Regions from separate parts of the Kitasatospora sp. NPDC093679 genome, predicted to be linked through region 3. Evidence: riboswitches for the same ligand, from Rfam matches in the RefSeq annotation. Region 3 holds a riboswitch; each other region holds the start of a gene.
What was found. Region 3 has a riboswitch for thiamine pyrophosphate ahead of thiC (phosphomethylpyrimidine synthase ThiC). Riboswitches for the same ligand answer to the same signal wherever they lie in the genome.
Positions count from the first base shown of each region.

Region 1: it holds a riboswitch for thiamine pyrophosphate, as region 3 does, so the genes downstream of both, AB0O09_RS36050 (cytosine permease) here and thiC (phosphomethylpyrimidine synthase ThiC) in region 3, are expected to answer to the same signal.
Region 2: it holds a riboswitch for thiamine pyrophosphate, as region 3 does, so the genes downstream of both, thiO (glycine oxidase ThiO) here and thiC (phosphomethylpyrimidine synthase ThiC) in region 3, are expected to answer to the same signal.

Region 1 is NZ_JBFBDW010000076.1:12,728-19,114, forward strand. Features, by position in the region: gene AB0O09_RS36035 (DUF5926 family protein) at 1-956, opposite strand, end outside; gene AB0O09_RS36040 (ATP-binding protein) at 1,101-1,745, opposite strand; gene AB0O09_RS36045 (glycerophosphodiester phosphodiesterase) at 1,911-2,690, opposite strand; gene AB0O09_RS36050 (cytosine permease) at 2,867-4,246, opposite strand; TPP riboswitch at 4,239-4,381, opposite strand; gene AB0O09_RS36055 (trypsin-like peptidase domain-containing protein) at 4,627-6,318, shown strand.
Region 2 is NZ_JBFBDW010000063.1:626-7,012, forward strand. Features, by position in the region: gene AB0O09_RS33530 (thiazole synthase) at 1-264, opposite strand, end outside; gene thiS (sulfur carrier protein ThiS) at 267-491, opposite strand; gene thiO (glycine oxidase ThiO) at 485-1,639, opposite strand; TPP riboswitch at 1,634-1,746, opposite strand; gene AB0O09_RS33545 (FAD-dependent oxidoreductase) at 1,815-3,017, shown strand; gene AB0O09_RS33550 (Rv2175c family DNA-binding protein) at 3,136-3,501, shown strand; gene thiE (thiamine phosphate synthase) at 3,501-4,145, shown strand; gene AB0O09_RS33560 (polyprenyl synthetase family protein) at 4,341-5,465, opposite strand; gene metF (methylenetetrahydrofolate reductase [NAD(P)H]) at 5,633-6,387, shown strand, end outside.
Region 3 is NZ_JBFBDW010000017.1:17,321-23,707, forward strand. Features, by position in the region: gene AB0O09_RS16510 (DUF5919 domain-containing protein) at 38-799, shown strand; gene AB0O09_RS16515 (NUDIX domain-containing protein) at 786-1,253, shown strand; gene AB0O09_RS16520 (DUF5994 family protein) at 1,601-2,050, opposite strand; gene AB0O09_RS16525 (CBS domain-containing protein) at 2,306-2,731, shown strand; gene thiC (phosphomethylpyrimidine synthase ThiC) at 2,809-4,620, opposite strand; TPP riboswitch at 4,616-4,747, opposite strand; gene AB0O09_RS16535 (hypothetical protein) at 4,846-5,049, shown strand; gene AB0O09_RS16540 (SPFH domain-containing protein) at 5,209-6,387, shown strand, end outside.

The sequences.
Region 1 (6,387 bases), on a different contig from region 3:
ACCAGGTTGGCGCGGGCGCGGCGCTCCTCCGCGGACAGGGGTGCGGTCTCGGCCAGCGCGTCGGCCAGCCGCTCGGCGAACTCGGCGGCGGGCTGCTCGCAGTCCTTCGCGGAGAACTCCACCGGCAGGTCCCACACCGGCACGGTCAGGCCGTGGGCGCGGAACGAGCCGACCAGCTTGGTGTCCTCGCCGAGCGAGCTGCGGCCGGCCGCGGACAGCCGCGCCAGTGCGTCGAGCAGCTTCTCCTCGGGCACGGTCATGACCCAGCGCAGGTGGTTCTTGTCCGGGGTGCCGCACCAGTAGGCGGCGTCCACGGAGGTGACCTTCTCGGTCGGGATGGCCGAGGCGTTGGCCCGCTCCAGCGAGGCGGCGACCTCGCCGGTGGCCGACTCGGCGTCCTCCAGCCAGAACTCGAAGCCGGTGTGCACGGTCGGGGCGAAGCCGGCCGAGGTGTCCAGCAGGTCCTGCAGGCGGCGGCCGCCCGGCACCGTCCGGCGGGACGGCACCGGGGTGCCCGGCTCGGTGGCGAGCGCCAGCTCCAGCGCGTCGGCCAGGTCGCGGCTCAGGTCGCCCGAGCTCGACTGGGTCTGCAGGCCGAGCAGGATCGAGCCGTCCGCGCGGCGCAGCGCGGGCCAGGCCAGCGGCAGCACGGTGGCCAGGGTCACCGACGGCACCTCGCCGACGGCGCCGTCCGCCACCCCGGCGGCCAGCGTCAGCGGCACGGTCGCGGCCGGAACCAGCTCGCGCAGCGCGACCCAGTCGGCCTCGCCCGGCAGGCCCTCGAACGGGCGGTGCACCAGCTCCTGCACGGCGTGCGCGGCCTCCCGGCCGTGGCAGGCCTTGTACCGGCGGCCGGAGCCGCACGGGCACTTCTCGCGCGCACCGACGACCGGGATCTCGCCGGTGGCGGTGGCGGTGCTGGGCTGCGACGAGGACTTTGCGGCCTTCTTGGCCATGGCGGGGCTCCCGGGAACGGCGACAGTGCACCCGCAGCCTACTGAGGTTCGCGCCGCCGACCGGTGCGGACGCACCCCCGCGGGGTCGCCACGGACCCGCCCGCGCGCCCCTGTGTGGCATCCGTACGCCTTTGAAGACAGCTCCTACGCGGCCGGATCGTCGCGCCGCTCCGGCCGCAGCGGCAGGGCGGCCCAGACCGTCACCTCGCCCGGCGCGTCGCGGATGCCCCAGGCGTCGGCCAGCTTGCCGACGATGCTCAGCCCGCGTCCGCCGCGCGCCGTCAGCGACGGGCTGGCCGGCCGCGGCCTGGTCGGCGCACCGCCGTCGGTTACCTCCACGACGATGCCGTCCGCGTGCGTCCACCAGCGGACCAGGATCCCGCCCGGATCGTTTTCCTCCGTCGTCTCCGCGCCGCCGTGCCGGGAGGCCGTCACCGCCCGCACGAGGACCGCGTCCACCATGTCGGCGGTCGTCCGCCCGGCCAGTTCCGAGAACTTTCCGAGCGGCCGCGCGTAACGACAGGAATTGCTGAGCAGTTCGGAGAGGATCAGCACCGCGTCGTCGACGACCTGCTCCGGTACCGCCCGTTCACCGAGCTCCCGGCGCATCCTCCGGCGAGCCGCTCCGACGCCGGCCGGACCGTGCGGCACCGCCATGGTCGACGAAGTCGGCCCTGTCTTTTCGGGCACAGCACGCGCCACCATCAACGCCACCCCCGGGACCTCCTTCAGCGTCTGCCGAGGGATGGATGCCCCCTGGGAATGCGTCGGAAACGACCGTTCGGCGATCGCGCAGAGACATTCCCGAGGCCCGCGACCCACCGTATTCAACCACCGATAAACCGCTTACGGTCTGTTGTGAAAGTCCGAGGAATTGAGCGTTCTCTGAGCTCCTGTCAGAAGTCCGCGCCCCGCAGTGCGCCGTTCGCACACCGCTCCGCCCGGGTGGTGCGCTCAGCGGCCGAGCTGCGCCAGCACCTCGCGCGGCCGGTTGGTGATCAGCGCCTCCACACCCAGCTCCAGGCAGAGCTCGACGTCCTCGGGCTCGTCGACCGTCCAGACGTGCACCCGGTGCCCGGCCCGGCGCAGCGCCGTCACCAGGCCCGGGTCCCGCCGCACCAGCTCGATACCGGGCCCGGCGACGGCGGCGCCGCCGGGCAGCGACCGCGTCCGGCCGAGCACCGGCAGCCGGCGCTCCAGCAGGTACACCGTCGGCATCGCGGGCACCGCCCGGCGCACCCGGTGCAGCGACAGCTCGGAGAAGCTCATGACCCGGACGGTGGACTCCTCCGGGGTGCGCGGCAGCAGTCCGTAGTGGTCCAGCAGCCGCACCAGCTCGGCCTCCGTCCGGCCCGCGTACCGGGTCGGGTGCTTGGTCTCGATGGCCAGCTCCACCCGGCGTCCCGCCTCGGCGACCAGTTCCAGCAGGCCGGCCAGGGTCAGGATCGAGCTCGGCCGCGGGGTGTCCGGCGAGTGCCAGGAGCCGAAGTCGAGCTCCGAGAGCTGAGCCAGCGTCATCGCGGACACCGCGCCCCGGCCGTCCGAGGTGCGCCGCACGGTGCGGTCGTGCACGCACACCAGCCGGCCGTCGGCGGTCAGCCGGACGTCGCACTCCAGCCCGTCCGCCCCCTCCTCGATCGCCCGGGCGTACGCCTCCAGGGTGTGCTCGGGCAGGGCCGCGGAGGAGCCGCGGTGCGCGACGACCCGGACGGCCGTGCGGTCGGGCGCCGGGATGCCGGAGACCGCCGGAGCGGTGCGGCGGATCTTCTGAGTGTCCACATCAACACCCTACGAGTGCGTGGATGTCCGATCGGATTCGGCACGGGAAACCGGTGGTGAACACCTCCGTCCGGCGGTCGGCGGCACCGGACGGAGGCCGGCGGGCACCCGGCCGGGTGCCCGCCGCAGGCTCAGCCGTCGGCGCGGGCCGGGCGGCGCGAGGTCAGCGGGGTCAGCGCCCAGGTCGCCAGCGCCGGCACCAGGAAGCCGAACAGCGAGGCCGAGGTCCACGGCTGCGGGGTGAAGCCCACCGCCGACTGCAGCCCCTGCCAGAAGTCCGTCCACCAGCCGGCCACCGCGGTCGGCGCCAGGAACTGGTACGTGGCGAAGCCCAGCGCCCACGGCAGCAGCATCAGCCAGCGGGCCGGGGCGTCCTGGCCGGTGTCCCAGCCGTTCCGGCCGGCCCCGAAGAAGTAGTCCACCGCCAGCACCGCCAGCAGCGGCACGAAGACCGCGCCGATCAGGTAGAGGAAGCTCGCGTAGGTGTCGTTGAACTCGCCCTCCTCGACCCGCAGCGCCAGCAGCGTCACCAGGGCGCCGATGCCGCCGGTGAGCAGCCGCCGGTCCACCTTCGGCAGCAGGTTGTGCACCGACATCGCCGTCGAGTACACGTTCGCGAAGGACTGGTCGGTCTCGCGGAGCACCAGCACCAGCAGGAAGGCCCAGCCGGCCGCGACGCCGGTGAACGAGGAGAAGATCTTCGAGGTGTCGCCGCCGGACTGCAGCAGCGCGATCAGGCCGAGCACGTAGCACCAGACCTGCGCCAGCGAGTAGCCGGCGAAGGTGCCCCAGTACGCCGAACCGGGCGTGCGCGCGTGCCGGGTGTAGTCCGCGGCCAGCGGCACGAAGGAGATCGACACCGCGATGATCGCGTCGGTCGCCGGAAGGAAGCCGTCCCAGTTGCCCGCGCCCGGGTCGGGGAAGCCCTGCCGGCCCAGCTGGACGGTGAAGTAGACCATCGCCACGCCGACGGCGACGGCCACGTACTTGCGCAGCACCGCGATCGAGCCGAGCGGCCAGATGGTGAGCGCCGTGGTCAGCACGCCGGCCAGCAGCACGAACAGCCAGCGCCAGCCCTGGGTGCCCGCCACCGTCTGGGCGCCGCCCGCGATCACGATCAGCTCGAAGACGCCCCAGCCGATGCACTGCAGGATGTTCAGCACCGTCGGCAGGTACGACAGCCGGGTGCCGAACAGGCCGCGCAGCACCGCCATCGCGGGGGCGCCGGTGCGGGCGCCGATCAGCGCGGCGACGCCCAGCATCGCGGTGCCGATCACCGTGCCGGTGACGATCGCGGTGACCGCCGCCGCGAAGGACAGCTCGTGGCCGGCCGTGCCGAGCACGGTGGCGGCGCTCTGGAAGCCGATCAGGCTGACCCCGAGGTTGGCCCAGAGGGCGAACTGGGCGCGGAAGTCGAGCGTCCGCGGCGGGGCGGTGTCCAGCACGAGCGGCGCCTCGACGCGCCGGCCGGCCTCGACACCGGGAACAGGGGCAGGCGAAACAGCCGTCATGGCCGGTACTCCCTACGCCGGCATTACCCGGACAGGTTCAGGCGGTCAGCGCCCCCTCGTCCGGCCCGGACTCCGCCCGGCCGGTCGATCGGCGCACTCTCAGCCTGGAAGGTCCAAGCTCCCGCGTGTTCAGATGAGGACGACAGGCTAACGAACCCGGCCGCGCACGCCAAGGGCCGGAGGTTTCGGTTCCGCATCGCGGGACGGCGGGCCGCCGGTCGCGTGCCGCACCCCGCCTTTCGCGTTCCGCCACAGGTCGGACGCATCCTGTCAGGGACGGCTAAGGATTCTTAGCCGTTCTTCAGAAGGCTCCTTACGGCAACCGAATCAGCCATGCGAAACACTATGGGCCAAGGATCTGTCAGCTATGGAGGTCGTCCGTGAGCAACGAGCACGCGAGTGGGTCCACCGGGCCGCAGGAGGAGCAGCTGCCCTCCGGCGAGCCCCGTACGGTGGGTCCGGCTCCTGACACCGCGGCGGCCCCGCCGCCGCCGGTCGTCGAGTCCGCGCCCACGCTCGCTCTCTCCAAGCTGAGCGAGCCGGCCCCGGCCGCGACCTCGTACATCGACGCCCCGCCGCCGGTCGTGCCCGCGGCTCCGGTCGCTCCGGCCCAGGCCGCGCCGTCGTACCTGGACGCGCCGCCGCCGGCCGTCCCCGCGGGCTCCCCGTACGCCGACGTCCCGCCGCCCGCGGCGGCTGCCGCCCCGGGCCAGCCGCAGCCGCAGCCGGCCAACCCGTACGCGCCGCCCGCCGCGGCCACCGACCCGTACGGCACCCCGGCGGCCCCGCCGCCGGCCGGTCCCACGCCGCCCGGCGAGGCGCACCACCCGTTCGGCGCCGGCCACCCCGTCGGCGGCTGGGGCCACCCGGCCGGCGGCCCCGGAGGCACCGGCAACCCGGGCGAGCCCGGCGGCCCCGGGTACCCGTACCCGCCGGTCGGCGGCCCGGCCCCGCGCCGCAAGCGCGGCGGCCTCGTCGCCCTGATCGCCGCGGTCGCCCTTGTCGCCGGCGTGGCCGGCGGTGCCATCGGCGCCGCGGTCAGCGGCGACGACAGCTCGGGCGGCACCAGCCGGACGAGCACGACCGTCAGCGTCAGCGACAGCCGCAAGGTCACCGACCGCGCCCCGGACTCGGTCGCCGGCATCGCCGCCAAGGCGCTGCCCAGCACCGTCACCATCAAGGCGCAGGGCTCGCAGGAGTCCGGCACCGGCACCGGCTTCGTCTTCGACACCGAGGGCCACATCCTCACCAACAACCACGTGGTCGCCCCGGCGGCCTCGGGCGGCAAGCTCACCGTGAAGTTCTCCGACGGCTCGTCCTACACCGCCTCGGTGGTCGGCCGCGCCCAGGGCTACGACGTCGCGGTGATCAAGCTCGACAACCCGCCGAAGGACAAGCTCGTCCCGCTGCCGCTCGGCGACTCCGACAAGGTCGCGGTCGGCGACGCCACCATTGCCATCGGCGCCCCGTACGGCCTCGAGGGCACCGTCACCACCGGCATCATCAGCGCCAAGGACCGCCCGGTCGCCTCCGGCGACGAGACGGGTGCGCAGGCGTCCTACATGAACGCCCTGCAGACCGACGCCTCGATCAACCCGGGCAACTCCGGCGGCCCGCTGCTCAACGCCTCCGGCGCGGTGATCGGCATCAACTCGGCGATCCAGTCCAACACCAGCGGCAACGGCCGGGCCGGCTCCATCGGCCTCGGCTTCGCGATCCCGATCAACCAGGCCAAGTGGGTCGCCGAGACACTGATCAAGGACGGCCAGCCGGTCTACGCGATCCTCGGTGTGCTCCGCAACGACGACTACAAGGGCGACGGCGCCCAGATCCAGACCAACGCCGTCCAGGGCACCCCGGCCGTCACCCCGGGCGGCCCCGCCGACCAGGCGGGCCTCAAGCCCGGCGACGTCATCACCAAGCTCGGCGGCATCCCGATCGACAGCGGCCCGACCCTGGTCTCCGAGATCTGGACGCACAAGCCGGGCGAGAAGGTCGAGGTCGAGTACACCCGCGACGGCAAGGCCGCCAAGACCACCGTCGTCCTCGGCGAGCGCAAGGGCGACAACTGACCCCGCCCGGGGTCACCCGACCCCGGAAACGGAGTGCACCGAACCCGCTCCGACCCGTTAGGCTGACCT
Region 2 (6,387 bases), on a different contig from region 3:
GGCCAGACGGGCCGTCAGCACCGCCTCGCCGGCGGTGAAGCAGCCCGCGGTGTTGGGCAGCACCCGGATCCCGTTGCGGGTCAGCACGTCGAGCACCGACCCCTGGGTCGAGGCGTTGACCCGGCGCATCGCGACCGTGGTCAGCTCGGTGCCGGACACCTGCAGCGCCTGCTCCAGCACCTCCAGGCTGGGGGCGCCGCCGGTGCCCATGATCAGGCGCGAGGTGAACGCCGTGCCCGCGATCGTGAACAGGTCGTCGGCCATCGTCAGCCTCCCTGGACGGCGGTGAGGATCTCCACCCGGTCGCCCGCGCCGAGCACGGTGGCCGGCCAGGCGCCGCGCGGCACCACGGCCTCGTTGACCGCCGCCGCCACCCCGGTGTTCGCGGCGGACACCCGGGCCACCACCTCGGCCAGCGTGGTGCCCGGAGGCAGTTCCTGCGGCTCGCCGTTGACGGTCAGAGGGACGGGCACCGGATCGGTGTTCAGCATGCGAGGGCCTTCGCGTGGAAACGGTCGGGGGAGAAGGGGGCGGCGAGCTCCGGGACGCTCCCGGTCGCCAGGTGCTCGCCGAGCAGGTCGGCGGTCACCGGCGTCAGCAGCACGCCGTTGCGGTAGTGGCCGGTGGCGGCGACCAGCCCGGGCAGCCGGGTCGGGCCGAGCAGCGGCGCGTTGTCGGGCGAGCCGGGCCGCAGCCCGGCACCGGTCTCCACCAGCGGCAGCTCGGTCAGACCCGGTACCAACTCGTGGGCGTCGCGCAGCAGTTCGTAGACCCCGCCGGCGGTCACCGTGGTGTCGAAGCCCTGCTCCTCGCTGGTCGCGCCGATCACCAGCTCGCCGTCCGCCCGCGGCACCAGGTAGATGTGCTGCCCGCGGACCACCGCCCGCACGTTGCGCGACAGGAACGGCCGGTACGCCTCCGGAATCCGCAGCCGCAGCACCTGGCCCTTCACCGGCCGCACCGGCGGCAGCACCCCCTCCGGCAGACCGGGCAGCAGATGGCTGCGGCAGCCCGCCGCCAGCACCGTCCGTCCGGCCGCGAGCTCGGCGCCGCCGTCCGTCCGCACCCCGGCCGCCCGGCCGTCCTCGACCAGCAGCTCGACCGCGGACTCCCGGTGCAGCACCACCCCGGCCCGCTCGCAGGCCACCACCAGCGCCCGGGCGAGGCGCCGCCCGTCCACCTGGTGGTCCCCGGTGACCAGCAGACCGCCGCGCACCCCCGGCGCCAGCATCGGCTCCAGCCGGCGGCACTCCCGGCCGGTCAGCCACTGCGAGTCCAGGCCCAGCCGGGCCTGGAAGGCGTGCAACTCGCGCAGTTCCTCGCGGTCGTCCGCGTCCAGCGCCACCGCCAGCGTCCCGGTCCGCCGGTAGCCGGTGTCCAGGCCCGTCACTTCGGTCAGCTCGGCCGCGAACGCGGCGTACCGCTCGTTCGACGCCATGCCCAGGCGCAGCAGCGGCTCCTCGCCGTACTGCAGCTCCGTCACCGGCGCCAGCATGCCCGCCGCGACCTGCGCGGCACCGCCGCCGGGCACGGGATCGACCAGGGCCACGGCCAGGCCGCGCTGCGCCGCCCGCCAGGCGACGCCGAGCCCGATGATGCCGCCGCCGACCACCAGCACGTCTGAATGGGACCGTGCCACGTCGCTGATTCTCCCTTCGCCGGCATGACCCGGATCAGGTTCGGACGGTCGCAGGCCGCTCCAGCCCGCCTCTCAGCCCGGTGCACCGGGCTCCCGTGTGGTGTGCACCCACCATAACGCCGGGTGTCGCCCACCCCGAAAGGGCGTACACGGGCTGGACACCCCGGCCGATAGGGTGGCCGCCGTGGCAGAGCTGAACGGAACGGACCGCGTCCTGATCGCCGGCACCGGCATGGCCGGCGCCCAGTGCGCCCTCGCCCTGCGCCAGGGCGGCTTCCGCGGGACGGTCGCGCTGGTCGGCGACGAGCCGCACCGCCCGTACGACCGGCCGCCGCTCTCCAAGGACGTCCTGCTCGGCAAGAGCGACTCCACCGCCTTCGACATCGACTGGGAGCAGCTCGGCGTCGAGCTGCTGCTCGGCCGCCGCGCCACCGGCCTCGAACCCGGCGTCCTGCACACCGACGCCGGCCCGCTCGCCCACGACGCCCTGGTGATCGCCACCGGCGCCGAGGCCACCACCCTGCCCGCCGCCACCGGCACCCGCATGCTGCGCACCCTCGACGACGCCCTCGCGCTGCGCGCCGACCTCACCCCCGGCACCCGGATCGCCCTGGTCGGCGCCGGCTGGATCGGCGCCGAGACCGCCACCGTCGCCCGGCAGCTCGGCTGCCACGTGACCGTCGTCGAGGCCGGCCCCGCACCGCTGCCCGGAGCCCTCCCCGCCGAACTCGGCGCCCTGATGGCCCGCTGGTACGCGGACGCCGGCGTCGACCTGCGCTGCGGCACCGGCGTCGCCGCCGTCGAACCCGCCGGCCTGCTGCTCGCCGACGGCAGCCGGATCGACGCCGACCACGTCGTTGTCGGCATCGGCGCCCGCCCCGCCACCCGCTGGCTGGCCGGCTCCGGCGTCGCCCTCGACGCGGCCGGCGCCGTCCTGGTCGACGAGCGGCTGCGCACCGGCGCCCCCGGCGTGTGGGCGGCCGGCGACTGCACCTCCTACCCCTCGCGCCGCTCCGGCACCCGGCTCACCGTCCAGCACTGGGACCACGCCCTGCAGTCCGGCGCCGCCGCGGCCGCCTCGCTGCTGGGCTCCGAGACCCCCTACGACCCGGTGCCGTACTTCTGGTCCGAGCAGTTCGGCCGCATGGTCCAGTACGCCGGCCGGCACGCCGACGCCGACGAACTGCTGTGGCGCGGCAGCCCCGACGAGCCGTCCTGGTCGGTGCTGTGGCTGCGCGGCGGCGCCGCCGTCGCCCTGCTCGCCGTGGACCGGCCCCGCGACCTCAACCAGGCGAAGCGGCTCATCGAGCGCGGCACCCCGCTGGACCGCGCCCGCGCCGCCGACCCGGCCGTCCAGCTGAAGGCCGCCGCGGCCTGAGCCGCGCCCACCCGGGGCCGCCGCCCTCGGCGGTCGTCCGGTCACGATCCGTCATCGGTACCGGGCTGGCCGGGCGGGCTGCGTGCGCGCGGGGCCCGGCAGGTGGCAGTCTGGTGCCGTGAGTGAGATCGATCCCAAGATTGACGCCCTGGTCCCGGCCTGGATGTACCTGCCCGACATCTCCGAACTGTGGGGTGTGCAGGTCACGGAGGTCCGCAACATGGTGAAGGCCAACACCCTGCTGGCCGTCCGCCGCGGCGAGAACAGGTCGCTGCAGGTGCCCGCCGCGTTCATCACGCCGGACGGTCCGGTCAAGCACCTGATCGGCACCCTGACCGTCCTGCGCGACTCCGGCTTCAGCGACGAGGAGATCCTCGAGTGGCTCTTCACCGAGGACCCGTCGCTGCCCGGCAGCCCCATCCAGGCCCTGCACGAGAACCGCGCCACCGAGGTCAAGCGCCGCGCCCAGGCGATGGCGCTCTGATGGCCTACCCGCGCGAGCAGCTGGCCGACGCCCGGCTCTACCTGTGCACCGACGCCCGCCGCGAGCAGGGCGACCTGGCCGAGTTCCTCGACGCGGTGCTGGCCGGCGGGGTGGACATCGTCCAGCTCCGGGACAAGAACCTGGAGGCCCGCCAGGAGCTGGAGTACCTGGAGGTCTTCGCCGACGCGGCCCGCCGCCACGGCAAGCTCTTCGCGGTCAACGACCGGGCGGACGTGGCGCACGCCGCCGGACCGCAGGTGCTGCACCTCGGGCAGGACGACCTGCCGGTGCCGGCGGCCCGCGCGATCCTCGGCGAGGACGTCCTGATCGGGCGGTCCTGCCACGCCGAGGCCGAGGTCGACGCGGCGGTCGCCGAGGCCGGCGTGGACTACTTCTGCACCGGCCCCGTCTGGCCCACCCCCACCAAGCCCGGCCGCCCGGCCCCCGGCCTCGGCCTGGTCTCCTACGCGGCGAAGGCCGTGACGGACCGTCCGTGGTTCGCCATCGGCGGCATCGACGGCAGCAACCTCGACGAGGTGCTCGCCGCGGGGGCGCGACGGATCGTCGTCGTCCGCGCCATCACCGCAGCCGAGGACCCGGGCGCGGCCGCGGCCTCCCTGGCCCGCCGCCTCCGCGACGCCTGAGGCCAGGCAGGCCCGGCGAGGGGTACCACAGGGGCGCGGGGAACTGCGCAGCCCGGGAGCGGCCGTCACGACGGAACGGGCCAAGCCGAGTTCCGTACGGTGACCCGCATCCGGATTGCGCGGTTCTCCCCCGGCCTTCGGCCGGGAGGTGCCCCCACACGCCCCTGGTGTGCATCCCCTGGTTCAAGCCGTTCGTCAGTGCTTGCGGACGGTGGCGGCTTCGGCGAGCGCGAGGAGGGTGGGGCGGGCGGGGCCGTCGGCGAGGGGGGCGGCGTCGAGGGCGGCGAGGGACTGTTCGAGGAGTTCCCCGATGCGCCGTTCGACGCGGTCGGCCGCGCCGCTGCGCTCCACCAGCCCGCGCAGGACGGGGATCTCCTCGGCCGTCAGGTCGGCCGCGCCGAGCCGCTCGTCGAGGTGCCGGGCGTCCGCGGGGGAGAGCCCCCGCATGGCGTGGGCGACGAGGAGGGTCCGCTTGCCCTCGCGGAGGTCGTCCCCGGCGGGCTTGCCGGTGACGGCGGGGTCGCCGAAGACGCCGAGCAGGTCGTCGCGGAGCTGGAAGGCCTCGCCGAGCGGCAGCCCGAACGCCCCGTAGGCCTCGACGAGTCCGGGTCCGGCGCCGGCGAGCAGGGCGCCGACCTGGAGCGGCCGTTCGATGGTGTACTTCGCGGACTTGTAGTGCAGGACGGTCTGCGCCCGGTCGAGCGCCCCGGCGTCGGCGGAGTCCCCGGCGACCGGTTCGAGGACGTCGAGGTACTGGCCGACCATGACCTCGGTGCGCATGAGGTCGAAGACGGGCTTGGCGGCCCGTACCGCGTCGTCCGGCAGCCCGGAGCTCTGGAACAGTTCGTCGCACCAGATCAGCAGCAGGTCGCCGAGCAGGACGGCGGCGCTGGCGCCGTACTGCTCGCGGTCGCCGCGCCAGCCGTGCTCGCGGTGCAGGCCCTCGAAGCGGCGGTGGACCGAGGGCAGGCCGCGGCGGGTGTCGCTGCGGTCCATGAGGTCGTCGTGGACGAGGGCGCTGGCCTGCAGCAGTTCGAGGGCGGCGGCGGCGGCGGCGATGCCGGGGTGGTCGGCGGCGCCGCCGGCGCCGCGCCAGCCCCAGTAGCAGAAGGCGGGCCGCAGCCGCTTGCCGCCGTCGAGCAGGAAGTCGCGCAGTGCCTCGGAGACCGGGCCGAGCTGGGGGGAGATGCCGGCGAGCAGGGTGCTCCGGCCGTCCATGAAGGCGGCGAGCGCGGCGTTCACGCGGTCACGCACGGCCTCCCGGTCGATCGGGTTGGCCGGCAGGCTGGTGGAGGAGGGCACGGTGGGACTCCGGATCATTGGGCTGACAATCAGCCTATCCGGCGGTCGTCCGGGGCCCGAATCGGTCGTCCGCGCCGGTCGGCGCGGACCCGCGGGTGGCCCCGGTCACGCGGTGTCCCACGTGCACGTCTCATTCAGTGGACTACGTTTGGTCACCCTCCGCGCCTGACCGCTAGCCTGCCAGCATGGCACTCGGCATCCCCTCCACCCGGACCGACCACGCGCCGACCGTCCGGGACCTGCTGGCGGCCGGTGACCGCTCGTTCTCCTTCGAGTTCATGCCGCCGCGCAACGAGGTCGGCGAGCGCCGCCTCTGGGACGCGATCCGCCGGGTCGAGGCGCTCGACCCCAACTTCGTCTGCATGACCTACGGCGCCGGGGGCTCCTCGCGCAGCCGGACGGTCAACATGGTCGGCCGGATCGCGACCGAGACCACCCTGACCCCGGTCGCCCACCTGACCGCCGTCGACCACTCGGTGGCCGAGCTGCGCAACATCATCGGCCAGTACGCCGACGAGGGCGTGCGCAACGTGCTCGCGGTGCGCGGCGACCCGCCCGGCGACCCGATGGGCGCGTGGGTCCGGCACCCGGAGGGCGTCACCTACGCCTACGAGCTGGTCGAGCTGATCAAGGGGATCGGCGACTTCTGCGTGGGCGTGGCCGCCTTCCCGCAGATGCACCCGCGGTCGGAGAACTGGGACGAGGACATCCGCCACTTCGTCGCCAAGTGCCGGGCCGGCGCCGACTACGCGATCACCCAGATGTTCTTCGAGGTGGAGGACTACCTGCGGCTGCGCGACCGGGTCGCGGCGGCGGGCTGCACCACGCCGATCATCCCGGAGATCATGCCGGTCACCAACATCCGGCAGCTGGAGCGCTTCCCGCAGCTGTCCGGCTCCGACTTCCCGGAGGAGCTGAAGGCCCGCTTCCTGGCCGTCGC
Region 3 (6,387 bases):
GGTTCGTCCCGTCCCTCATGGACCACGGAGGCGAACTATGAACCACGGTCTTCGCCGCGCATTGGCGAGTGCCAAGATGACCGAAGTACAGCTCGCAGAGGCATGCGGCGTCGACGGTAAGACAGTCAGCCGATGGATCGCCGACCCCAGCCGCATCCCCCACGCCCGGCACCGATGGGCGGCCTGCGAGGCGTTAGGTGAGGAGGAAGCCGCCTTGTGGCCCACTGCCGTCCGCTCAGCACTCAAGACCGGACCCGACCGGGAGGTCATCCAGGTCTTCCCGTACCGGTCGGCCGCGCCGGCTTCGCTCTGGCGTTCGCTCATCACCAAGGCACAGCACGAACTGACCTTCGCGGGTTACACCAACTACTTCCTGTGGCTTGAGCAGGCCAACCTCGCCGGAGCACTGCGCCGCAAGGCGCAGACCGGGTGCCGGGTCAGATTCTTGATCGGCGATCCCGACAGCCCCACCACCAGGGCGCGCGAAGCCGAGGAGGGCGTTCCGCTCACTCTCTCCACCCGTATCGCGGTGACCATCAGCGAGTTGGAGCGGCTCCGCGAGGTCGGCAACATCGAGGGCCGCTTCGAGACCGGTCACGTGAACCTGTCCGTCTTCCGCTTCGATGACGAGATGATCGTGACACCGATCCTCGCCCGCAGAGTCGGCCACGACTCGCCGATGATGCACCTGCGGCGTACCCAGGCCGACGGCATGTTCGACCGGTTCGCCGACCATGTCGAAGAGCTGTGGAGCCGTGGACGGAACATCTGGGAGGTGGCTCAGAGTGGCCAGGCGTGACTACGAAGACGACCCGAACGCACCCGAGCCCAACAGCCTGGTCCCCGCGGCTTCCGTGGTCGTAGTGGACGAGGCCGGCCGCATCTTGCTCCAGCGGCGAACGGACAACGGCATGTGGGCACTGCCCGGCGGAAAGATGGAGCTGGGCGAGTCTCTCGCAGATTGCGGCATCCGGGAGACCTACGAAGAGACCGGTATTGACGTCGAGATCACCGGCATCGTGGGCACCTACACCAACCCTGGCCACGTCTTCGCGTACGACGACGGCGAAGTCCGCCAGGAGTTCTCCATCTGTCTGCTTGCGCGGCCCACCGGTGGAACGCTGCATGCGTCCGACGAGTCGTTCGAGGTGGCGTGGTTCAGCCCAGAGGACGTGGATGACCTGCCCATGGTCCCCAGCATCCGGAAGCGGATCAACGACTGGCGGTCCGGACAAGGCCCCGCCGTCCGGTAGCTCAAGCAGCACAACAAAGGGCCCCGGCTTCCGACGCGTATCGCAATGGAAGTCGGGGCTCTCGTCATGCTGTGCTGACCAGCGATGTTGGCATAGGTGAAGCGAGTTGTGACAGAAGAAAAGCCCCAACTTGGGCGCCAAATCGACAACCCGCGAGGAGCCTAAGTCAGGGCCAGGTTACCGGCCTCGATAAAGCTCCATGAAACGCGCCTTCCTGTCCTCAACAGCCGCCTCGTCGTGCTCCGGCGCGGCCTCGCCGATGCCGGACTTCTCATTGATGCTTCTGCCGATCTCCATCGAGGACGGCTCCAGCCGTGAATCGGGCCGGGTGCGATGACGGACGTCGGTCAGCCGAGCAGGAGTTCTGCTGCCGGGGTGTGGTTACCGGTCGATGAGGCTCCGGCCATCGCCGAGGCTGCCGTGTCCGGGGCGGTGCCGGGTGGTACGACCAGCAGCAGGAAGTGGTCCTGGAAGCCCCGTGTGAGGCTGATCGTCGCATCGCTGCCGGCGAACCAGTTGATTCGGACCGCCGAGCCGTTCGCCACGACGGACTGGGGCACGCCGTCCCAGGCCGAGGTGTCGAGGCCGGCCCGGATGATGCGTCCGAGGTGGGCGCCGAGCGCGGTGATCAGGTCCGGAAGCTCTGCGAGGACGTGGTTCGAGCGGGGCCACCAGGCACCGTCGAAGACGCCCTCCCGCGACATGGTCGGTTCCAGTATCAGGCGCGGCAGCAGCGGGACACCGGGCACCGACCACGGTTCGGGAGAGGGGGGCTCAGGGAGGGGGATCGGCATCATGAGGGAGCCGCCCGTCCGGTCCACGAGGGACCAATCATGACCCAGGGCGACGCCGGCGCTGATGCCGGTGTACGGAATGTCCTCGGTTGTCTCCCACGGTACTCCGCAGCGCTCTTCCCCGGGCCGCCCGCCACAGGAGTAGCCTCGAAGACATCCAGGGCATCCCGCATTCCGGTACCCGTTCCGGCTTCGTTCTGGGTGAATGACGGCCCGGCGGCCCCGAACGGGCGGCCGGAGACGGGAACGGTGGACACCGTGACCGCTCACCCTCCGCAGTCGGCACGGCTCGGCCACGGCCTCACGGTCGCCGACGCCATGGATCCCTGCGAATACCAGATAGCCGATGACAGCACCGTCGACCAGGCCAACGACATCTTCCGCAGCGCCCACGTGGAGTACCTGCTCGTCCGCGACCACAACGGCCGGTGCGAAGGACTGGTCACCCGCACCGGACTCCACCCCTTCCTGACCCGCTCCTGGTACACCGAGCGAACCGCGATCAGCACCACCGCGCACCAGCGCGGACCGTTCACGTGGCCGACCATGGGCTTGGCCCTGGCCACGATCGCGATGCGGATCAAGCGCCTGACGGTCTGGCCCGTCGTCGACGAGGACGGCTACCTCCTCGGCGTGCTCACAGCGGACCGCGCCACCGACCTCCTCGCCGCCGCGCCCGTGTGACCCGTCGCGCTGGGCCGAAGCGCTGCCCTGGGAAGCCCCCTCCGCCTCCCCAGGACAGCGCGGTCAGCGGTCCGCCGTCAGTCGGCCAACGGCAGGTAGACCCGGTTGCCCTGGGCCGCGAACTCCTCCGACTTGGCCTTCATGCCCTCGACGGCCTCCGCGTCGTACTCGGGCTCAGGGGCACCATCGCCGTACTTCTCTGTGATGGTTCGACTGATCTTCATCGAGCAGAACTTCGGCCCGCACATGGAGCAGAAGTGCGCGGTCTTGGCGGGCTCGGCGGGCAGCGTCTCGTCGTGGAAGTCGCGGGCGGTCTCGGGATCGAGGGCCAGGTTGAACTGGTCCTCCCAGCGGAACTCGAAGCGCGCGTCGGAGAGCGCGTCGTCCCAGGCCTGGGCGCCGGGGTGGCCCTTGGCGAGGTCGGCCGCGTGGGCGGCGATCTTGTAGGTGATGACGCCGGTCTTCACGTCGTCCCGGTTGGGCAGGCCCAGGTGCTCCTTGGGCGTGACGTAGCAGAGCATGGCGGTGCCCCACCAGGCGATCATCGCGGCGCCGATGCCCGAGGTGATGTGGTCGTAGCCGGGCGCGACGTCCGTGGTGAGCGGGCCGAGGGTGTAGAAGGGCGCCTCGTCGCAGATCTCCTTCTGGAGGTCCATGTTCTCCTTGATCTTGTGCATCGGGACGTGGCCCGGGCCCTCGATCATCACCTGGACGTTGCGCTCGCGGGCGATCCGGCCGAGCTCGCCGAGCGTCTGCAGCTCCGCGAACTGGGCCTCGTCGTTGGCGTCCGCGATCGACCCCGGGCGCAGGCCGTCACCGAGCGAGAAGGTGACGTCGTACGCGGCGAGGATGTCGCAGAGCTCCTCGAAGTTGGTGTAGAGGAAGTTCTCCTCGTGGTGCGCCAGGCACCAGGCGGCCATGATCGAGCCGCCGCGGGAGACGATGCCGGTCTTCCGGCGGGCGGTCAGCGGCACGTAGCGCAGCAGCACGCCGGCGTGCACGGTCATGTAGTCGACGCCCTGCTCGCACTGCTCGACGACGGTGTCGCGGTAGACCTCCCAGCTGAGGTCCTCGGCCCGGCCGTCGACCTTCTCCAGCGCCTGGTAGAGCGGCACGGTGCCGATCGGCACGGGGGAGTTGCGCAGGATCCACTCGCGGGTGGTGTGGATGTTGCGGCCGGTCGAGAGGTCCATGACGGTGTCGGCGCCCCAGCGGGTCGCCCAGGTCATCTTCTCGACCTCCTCCTCGATCGAGGAGGTGACCGCGGAGTTGCCGATGTTGGCGTTGATCTTCACCAGGAAGTTGGTGCCGATGATCGCCGGCTCGACCTCGGGGTGGTTCACGTTGACCGGGATGACGGCCCGGCCGCGGGCGACCTCGTCGCGGACGAACTCCGGGGCGAGCCCCTCGCGCAGCGCCACGAACTCCATCTCGGGCGTGATCACGCCCTGCTTGGCGTACGCGAGCTGGGTGACGGCCGCGCCGGCCCGGCCGCGCAGCGGGCGCCGCGGGCGGCCGGGGAAGACCGCGTCGAGGTTGCGGAGGTTCCCGCCGCGCGGCGAGGTGTGCTTGATGCCGTCGTCCTCGGGGCGGGCCTCGCGGCCCTCGTACTCCTCGACGTCGCCGCGCTGGCGGATCCAGGCGTCGCGCAGGGCGGGCAGGCCGCGCCGCACGTCGGGCTCGTAGGAGGGGTCGGTGTACGGCCCGGAGGTGTCGTACAGCGGGACGGTGCGGCCGTTGGTGAGGAGGACCTCCCGGTACGGCACCCGGAGGTCGGGGCGGCTGCCCTCGCGGTGGGCCTTGCGCCAGGCCGGGGTCGGGTAGCCGGTGGACGCGCTGCTGACGCCCCGGTCGGAGACAGACTGCGGCTGTGCTTCAAAGGTGGTCATGAGACCCTCTACTCCCTACGCCGGCATTACCCGGTCAGGTTCCTGCGGTCGGCGCAGCGGTCGGTCCGTGTACCGCGGACCTTTCAGCGCCCTCTCAGCCCGGTGCTCCGAGCTCCCGTTGGCTGCAGGCGGATGCCTGCAGCAAGACGTCAACACCGTAGCGGCAGCGTCGTGGCAGGTCCAGACGGGTTCCGGCCAGTGGACGGGCACGGCAGACTGGCCGGCATGGTGGGCAGCACAGGGCGGGTGACCGGGCGGACGGGGCCGGGGCTGGTGGGCGAGGTGATGGTGTTCGTCCCCGAACGGCGCGGGACGGAGGCCTTCCTGGCGTATCCGGCGGTGCCGGGCGAGGAGCTGGCGGTGGGCACCCCGGTGGTGGTCGTGGAGTACCAGCCGCCGCGCACGGTGTACGTCGCGGCGGTCCTTTGACGGAATCTTGACGCACTCCTGGGCGAAACACGGCCGCCGGGCCCTTCCCCCGCGATCACGACAGGCGCAGAATCTCCTGCTGCCGCCGGCTACCGCGCCTTCCTGCACACCAGAGCGCAGCCACGGGACACCGGCGTGCCCTGAAGGGGGAATCAGCCGATGTTGATCGGCATCGCGGGGGCCGTCGTGGCTTCCATCGCCGTCCTGGTCGTGCTCTTCAAGCTCATGTGGCGGGTCGCCGAACCGAACGAGGCACTGATCATCTCCGGATCCCGGCACCGCTCCGAAGGGGTCGCGGACGGGCTCGGGTTCCGCATCGTCACCGGGCGCGGCACGCTGGTGCTGCCCGGTGTCCAGGTGGTGCGCCGGCTCTCGCTGGACCTCAACGAGGCCGAGCTGGACGTCGAGTGCGTGACGTCGCAGGGCATCCCGGTGCACGTCAAGGGCGTGGTGATCTTCAAGGTCGGCGACGACCCGGTGTCGATCGCCAATGCCGCCCGCCGCTTCCTCGACCAGCAGAAGATGATGGGCCACCGGGTCCACAACGTCTTCGCCGGCCATCTGCGCTCCATCGTCGGCGGGTTGACGGTCGAGGACATGATCCGTGACCGGGAGCGGATGACCGGGGAGACCCGGGCCGCGTCCGGCAGCGAGATGGAGAAGCTCGGCCTGATCATCGACTCGCTGCAGATCCAGGAGATCCTCGACCCGACCGGCTACATCACCAACCTGGCCGCCCCGCACGCCGCCGCGGTGCAGCGGGACGCCCGGATCGCGGCCGCGGAGGCGGACCGCCGGGCCACCGAGGCCGAGCAGGAGGCCTTCGCCCGCAAGGCCGAGGCCACCCGCAACTCGGGCATCCAGCAGGCCGGTTACCAGGCCGAGCTGGAGACGGCGCAGGCCCGGGCGTTCCAGGCCGGTCCGCTGGCGCAGGCCGCGGCCCGGCAGGAGGTCGTCGTCCAGGAGACCAAGGTCGCCGAGCTGGAGGCGGACCGCAAGGAGCAGCAGCTGCAGGCGGACGTCCGCAAGCCGGCCGACGCCCGGGCGTACGAGACCCGGACGAAGGCGCAGGCCGACCGCGACGCCCGGATCTCGGCGGCCGAGGCGCTGGCCCGGGAGACCGAGCTCAAGGCCGCGGCCGAGGCGAACCGGGTGAAGATCGCCGCCACCGCGGAGGCGGAGGCCACCAAGGCCCGCGGTCTGGCCGCGGCCGAGGCCACCCGGGCGACCGGCCAGGCCGAGGCGGCGGCCGCGGAGGCCAAGGGCCTGGCGGCGGCCGAGGCGGCCCGTGCGCTCGGCCTGGCCGAGGCGGAGGCGATCAAGGCGCGGGCGTCTGCC